3 regions of the Paenibacillus sp. FSL R7-0128 genome follow, and region 3 is predicted to be linked to each of the others. Evidence: riboswitches for the same ligand, from Rfam matches in the RefSeq annotation. Region 3 holds a riboswitch; each other region holds the start of a gene.
What was found. A riboswitch is a leader RNA that binds a small molecule or an ion and turns the genes downstream of it on or off. The one in region 3 is predicted to bind cyclic di-GMP.
Positions count from the first base shown of each region.

Region 1: linked by a shared signal. The riboswitch ahead of NST26_RS01365 (anti-repressor SinI family protein) and the one ahead of NST26_RS04370 (PA14 domain-containing protein) in region 3 are both predicted to bind cyclic di-GMP.
Region 2: linked by a shared signal. The riboswitch ahead of NST26_RS02610 (transglutaminase-like domain-containing protein) and the one ahead of NST26_RS04370 (PA14 domain-containing protein) in region 3 are both predicted to bind cyclic di-GMP.

Region 1 is NZ_JBBOCD010000001.1:327,436-329,701, reverse strand. Features, by position in the region: gene NST26_RS01375 (TasA family protein) at 1-80, shown strand, start outside; gene NST26_RS01370 (helix-turn-helix domain-containing protein) at 402-734, shown strand; gene NST26_RS01365 (anti-repressor SinI family protein) at 879-1,022, opposite strand; cyclic di-GMP riboswitch class I at 1,057-1,160, opposite strand; gene NST26_RS01360 (2-oxoglutarate dehydrogenase E1 component) at 1,656-2,266, shown strand, end outside.
Region 2 is NZ_JBBOCD010000001.1:622,296-624,561, reverse strand. Features, by position in the region: rRNA gene NST26_RS02615 (16S ribosomal RNA) at 1-42, opposite strand, end outside; gene NST26_RS02610 (transglutaminase-like domain-containing protein) at 408-1,217, opposite strand; cyclic di-GMP riboswitch class I at 1,231-1,311, opposite strand; cyclic di-GMP riboswitch class I at 1,385-1,466, opposite strand; gene NST26_RS02605 (class D sortase) at 1,592-2,245, opposite strand.
Region 3 is NZ_JBBOCD010000001.1:1,057,544-1,059,809, reverse strand. Features, by position in the region: gene NST26_RS04370 (PA14 domain-containing protein) at 1-1,166, opposite strand, end outside; cyclic di-GMP riboswitch class I at 1,181-1,261, opposite strand; gene NST26_RS04365 (sugar phosphate nucleotidyltransferase) at 1,399-2,266, opposite strand, start outside.

The DNA of each region.
Region 1 (2,266 bases), 730 kb from region 3:
ATCAGAACATTTTCCAGGGTGACGGCTTAGCTCTGAACTGGACCTTCGATGCTCTTCAAGGAGTGGGAGAAGCCAAGTAGATCAGGGGCCAGCCTATACAAGTGAAAATGGCTTTGCCGTCCTTTTATTAGGAAGGCAGCGTTTCAGCAATCCATCAAGACGGCATATCCTCCCCCATCCGGGCCGGGTATGCCGTTTCTTTTTCCCCGCTGCCGGGTTCAAGGATTTTTGTCCGTTTTGCGGATTTTTGTTATACTGACAAGAGAAAACGGCTTTGCCGGCCTTTGAACGGGCGGTACCGTTTCAACGAGAAAGATAAGGAGAATGTATAGCGCGAAGCATATCACTTCTTATTTTTCACCAAAAAAAGTACGGAGGGCGTTGTAATCGTGTCAGATACTATGGGAAGCCGCATCCACAAACTCCGACTGGAGAAGGGCTATTCGTTATCCGAGCTTGCCGATAAGGCTGATGTGGCGAAATCATACCTCAGTAATGTGGAACGGAACATTCAATCCAACCCCTCCATTCAATTCATCGAAAAAATCGCTGACGCGCTTCAGGTATCCATTCATGCACTGTTGTATGGCGGACTGGCAGAGACGGAAGAACAGGCTCTGGACGGGGAATGGTTCCGGCTTGTTCAGGAGGCCATGGCCTCCGGTATAAGCAAACGCGAATTCAAGGAATTCCTCGATTACCAGAAATGGCGCATGGAACAAAAGGACAACTAGACGAGCATTATATGCCACAGGGAAGACTCCGCACGGCAGGGAGGCCGCCTTCGGCGAAGGCAGCCTTTCAAGCGGCATACAGAAAAGGCACAGCGTACCGGACGCTGTGCCTTTTCTGTATGTATCCGAACAATGATGACCGCCTTACATCGCCTGGAGCGCCTTCTCACTTAGAAACCGGCGGATATCCTCCGCCGCGATCCCCGCCTGCTTGGCAGACATCAGCAAGTGCACCCATTCTAAATCCAGATCTACTGCCTGCAGCTCGTCATTCCCCTGGTTGGACATATCCAAGAAATCTCCTCCTAGAATTTTCGCGTCCCCAGGCAGTCCGGCCATCATAGTAGTATTGCTACTTTGTAGTATTTCTACTTTAGATCCGAGACTTTGTGCCCCTGTCTTTCGGCAGGTTTACCTTTTACTGGACCCTTTCCATCATGAAAGGATCTGGCAAGAATCGATGAAACCGTTCTCCGCAATAACATTATACAAGATCATGTGCGATTAGTGTGTCGTTTTCTGGAATTTTTTTATGAAAAAATGTGAGGAAACTTAGCTGAAATTGCCAGCGGCTTGTATAAATATTTCCAGTTCCAAGTTCAAACACTAGCTAATAGTTTAAATATACTAAAGGGAACCCCATCCGCCCCGACTTGCCGCTGCACGCAACATCGTATAGAGACAATTACCCATTTGTATGTATAACGGGCTGTTATATGAGTTTTTTCTATTTATGATAGTTCCGTATGAATACTGTAATGAATCATGCCAAATTGCGAACGGATTGACCGAAAGTATGAATTGATTACCCCGCCGGAAAGTAGCACAATAGGATGAGAATGAAACCGCAAACATTTGCAGCTCCGCCAAGTGGCACACTGGATGCCTCGCGTGGAGTTTATCCGTTAGGAGGACCTATTCATGGCAGTCAAAGAGCCCTATAACGACACAGTATGGAGCAAATACTACGGCCCCAACCTGGGCTACATCCAAGAAAGATATGAGCAATTTGTCAAGGACCCCTCTTCTGTTGAACAGCATTACCGCGATCTCTTCACCGTATCCGGCCCCCCTCCACTGGCACCCGATGCCGAGAGGGCTCCAAGGCCTGCCGTATCAGCAGATGCCGAGTGGCTCAAGAAGGCTGTCAAGGCCTCGAAGCTGATCGCCAATATTCGAATATATGGCCATATGGCCGCAGACATTGACCCGCTGGAGCGCAGCACGAACCCGATGGCCAAATGGCTGGAGCTGGAGACCTACGAGCTTACCCGCGAGGATCTTAATGCCCTGCCCGCTTCGCTGATCTGGGATAATGCCCCTGCGGATGTGCATACCGCAATGGATGCCGTCCACAGAATGCGCCAGGCCTATACACAGACCATTGCTTATGAATTCGGGCATGTGCATGATGAACGCGAGCTGCGCTGGCTCAACAGCCAGGCGGAATCTATGACCTCCCCTGCCCCGCTGAATAATACAGAACGCAAAGAGCTGCTGAAGCGGCTGGTTCAGGTGGAGCATTTCGAGAC
Region 2 (2,266 bases), 440 kb from region 3:
CCGCCAGCGTTCGTCCTGAGCCAGGATCAAACTCTCCAAATTGGTATTTAGAAAGAGCGATTGCTCATTTTGAAACATCTGACGAGAATTTACATTCTCATTTTTGGATCTCACCGAAGTGATCTCCGATACTCACTCGTTGTTCAGTTTTCAAAGATCAAGCTCGTTGTTAGTGTCGATGTTGTCGTCACCAGCAACTCTTATAATATATCACGTTCATCTGAGCAATGCAAGCTTTATTTTTGAAATCACTTATTTAAGTAATCTCTCATTTCCTTTGCCGCTCCAACAACGCTTATTTATAATAACCTATCCTTCTATTAAAAAGCAACCTTTATATAAATAAAAATAACCCGCTTAATGACTAAGCGGGTTATTCTCAGATAATGCTATAGTTACAGCTATTCTTAGTAGAATTTCGCTGCAGTATATTTGCTTGCTGATTTGATCAGTTCTGTTGATGCTGTTTTCTTACCCAGACCTGCATCCACTGTAGTATCAATCGTCACCCATTTGCCGTTCAGGAACACTTCGTTCCAGGCATGGTATGAAGTTACATAGCTTGTATTCCCCATAACCAACTTGGTTGGAATCCCTTCACTGCGGAGCATAGTAGCGAACAAGGAAGCGTAATCGTAGCAGATACCTTTGTTGGTAGCCAGTGTATTGTCGTTGTTCGGAATATAATCTGTGCTTACGCTGTTGGCCAGAGAGTAGTCATATTTCACGTTAGCTACGATGTAATTGTAGATAGCCTTAACTTTGTCTGCATCTGTGGTCAGACCCTTTGTAAGCTGTGCTGCCTTTTGAACGGATTTATCGGAAGAACTCCACTTTACATTCTGTACAGAGCTCAAATATACGGCATTCACATTGCTCATTGAAAGAGATACAGTCTCGGAAGATAGTACTTTGTATTTGTTGCCGGTAGTATTCTCAAGAACGGAGACCTTGTAAGAGCCATTACCTTGTTGCAGCGGGAACGTCTCGGTCGGTTTGGAAGTGTATAAGTTGTAAGTATAGCTGTTATTGTCCTTGGTAATCATGAGCTTCATCTTCTTGTCTTTAGGAACATCGTACGATACCCCGATAACCCCTTGATCAAGTTGTCCAACATTTAACCAGCTTGAATCTGCATTTGCTGCTTGAGCAGTGCCTGTCTGCACGGAAGTGACGATCACAAAAAGTGTAATCAGCATTAAATAAAACTTCTTCATGGATAAAACCCCTTTCGGTAGCTGGCTGCCATTCTTACGGGAAGGCCCTTTAGCTTTGCGTCCCTACCTTTCGATAGGTTTGCCGTTATCGTATAAGCTTTATCTGTCCAATCTACTGCCACATAATGACAGATTCAGAATGAAAACAAACAAAAAAAGCCTCTTCATTCGGTAACTGGCTGCCATCCATGACGGGAAGGCCCTGTAGCTTTGCGTCCCTACCTTTCGATAGGTTTGCCGTTATCGTGTATTAGCTTTCATAGTTATAGCTTACCATATCTCAATCTATTAGCAAGACCCAAATCACTAGATTCCCGCAAAAATAGACTAAAATTTTATGTTTTTTGACCTTTCTCAGCATTGTCCTATGACAATCAGGTCAACTTTGCATGAATAATGAGTCTGTGGGTAGGGTTGACAAGCGGATCACAGGTAATGAGGGTCAGAATCTTATCATCATCCTTACCCTTCAGAACTGAAATATCGGTAGGCTCTACAATAGATACATCATATACAACATATTTGTATTCCTGTCCGCTTGTAATAACAGTAATGGCATCCCCTTTACCGACCTCATCCAGTCTGTTGAACAGCCGCCCTGCCGTTCTTGACCGATGTGCCGCAATCGCTGCATTGCCTACCGCGCCAATCGGAGCTGTCTCCTTCATATGCGCCGCCGCATGCTTCATATTGGTCTTGGTGGCGCCCTCCAGTACAGGCAGCTTCAGATCGATTTTATCGATTTCAATAATAGCGGTGATCTTGCCTCCCACTTCAATCTCGGGCGCTGTAGTGGGCACCGGCTCTTCCGCACCAGACTCTTCCGCCAGCAGCTGGGTGACTTCCGCATAAGGCTTGCTCAGATCCTGGCTGGCAGGAGCCGTAGCCGAAGGAACGATTTCACTATAGGCCTGTTCAGCCTCTTCCAGCAGCTTCTGCTGCTGACGGTCCTCGTACCATTCGCTTCCTTTGGGGTAGAGCATAATCAGGACCCCGGCAAGTATAATCAAATAGGATAACTTCCGCATGACAATCGCCTCCGCAATATA
Region 3 (2,266 bases):
GGCGTTGGTGTTGGTGTTGCAGTCGGCGTTGGTGTCGGTGTTGCAGTCGGCGTTGGTGTTGGTGTTGCAGTCGGCGTTGCGGTAGGCGTTGCCGTTGGCTTAGGAGCCGCCGCCGGAGCAGACCAGGCCTTATATTGGTCACGGGTCAGTGTGTAGCTGTCATTCATGAAATTCTTGATCGTAGCCGTGCTGTTATTCTCATAGAGCATCTTGCCCCAGTTCATCATGAACACGTAATTCTGCTGGGTCAGCTTCAGCTTCGAGATGTTCGGCATTTCGCCGTTCTCGCCGATGCCGATCGGTTTGCCGCCAGCCAGGCTGGTCAGATCATCATGATATTTATTCGAGTAGTCGTTATTATATATATCTGCTGCCAGCACATCCACTCTGTCCGCGCCCGGATAGGTCCGTGCATAGGGATCAGAGTTGGCATTCGGCGCATTCGGGTTCCATACCCAAATCAGATTATTTAACTGATGAACGTTCACGAACCGGTCATACATAATATTCCATAGTGCAGTGAAGTTGTCTTTCTTGCCCCACCAGAACCAGCCGCCGTTCATTTCATGGTACGGTCTCCAGAGGATCGGAACCTTAGCATCCCGCAGACTTTTCAGAGAGACAGCTACTTTATCCAGATCAGTGATTAGAGCATTATACTCTGGCGTGCCGGGGGTTACGTATTTGTTAAATTGCGCCTGAGTAATTGGCTTCTGCACATTGGACCATTCGTACTTGGTGCCCGGCAGACTCTGGTGGAAGGTCATGGCGACAATGCCGCCCGCTCTGGACCAGTTCGTTGCACTCCAGACGATATTTTTGCGTTGTGCAGCTACTCCGCTCTCGCTCTGTCCACCGATTGCTCCAAGCTCATACCCATGCAGTGCGGCGTATTGTCCGCTTGTTCCCTTCAGCTTGTTGCTCAGCTCATCCGGACTTTCGAAATAGTCATGCTGCCCTGTAATGATTCCGTTCCCGGAGATCTCATAGAGACTGTTCAGCAGCTTGACCGCCTCGGCTGAGGCATTAGGGTTCACGGGCGCTCCTGTAGAGGAAGCAGCCTTGACAGTGGACGGGGCGATTCCCAGTCCCACGGGTACAGCAGACAATACCACGGCCAGCGACAGCACAGCGCAGAGCAAACGAGACTTACGGTAAGTTTTCACAATATTCTCTTCCTTTCGGTAGCCAGGCTGCCACTCTTGCGAAGGCCCTATAGCTTTGCGTCCCTATCTTTCGATTAGGTTTGCCATTGTCGTTTTGGAAGGATCAATCCCTCTTACCGTAAGTATCGTCGATATGCAAATTTAATGTAGAGTAAAAACAAATTTTGTCTGAAAAATAGTTCTAAATGCCTGATTAAAAATTGTAACAATTGGTTAAATAGATAAGTTAGACCTACGAAATGAACTGATGTAGAGCGATATCCTCCCAGTCCAGAGTAATACGGATATTGTCCTCCTCTACCAGCTCAGACCCTGTCTGCACCTCAATGAACTCCACATCGGTAAGAGCAAGAATGGCATGCTTGGTCCCTTCCGGTATCCGCACCACATCTCCCGCCTTCACCTTATGCATCTTCTCATTGATGACAATGCTGGCTTCCCCGCTGACGAAGGTCCAGATTTCACTGCGTTTGTGATGCAGCTGGTAGCTGATATTTTTGCCCTCATTGATGAAAATCCGCTTGGTCAGCACCTCGTTGCCCTCATCATATTTCACATAATCGATCACCTTGTAGTGGCCCCAGCGGCGTTCCTCGTACATCGGTCTTTGTTCAAAAGTCTTCAGCACTTCCTTGATCCGCGGACTCTCGGCCTTGTGTGTCACCAGAATGCCGTCCGGGCTGGCGGCGATAATCAGATCCTTCGCCCCGATTACCGTGATTGGAATATCCAGCTCGTTAATGAGGCAGGTGCCTTCGGAGTCAGCGGTGATAAAGCCTTTGCCGACATGGTTACTGGTCATTTCCTCGGTCAGCGTATTCCAGGTGCCCAGGTCTTTCCAGAATCCGGCGTAAGGCTGCACGACGATGTTCTCTTCTTTCTCCACCACTTCGTAATCGAAGCTAATCGAGGACAGCAGCTTATACTGCTTCTGCAGCTCCTCGTAATTGAGCGGCAGCCCTTTGCGCTGCAGTATATCCAGCAGGTAACCCAGACGGAAGGCGAACACTCCGCAGTTCCAGAGCGCTCCCCGCCTGATTAGCTCCTCAGCTTGGATGCGGTCCGGCTTCTCCTGGAAGTGGCTCACTTGCAGGTAACCA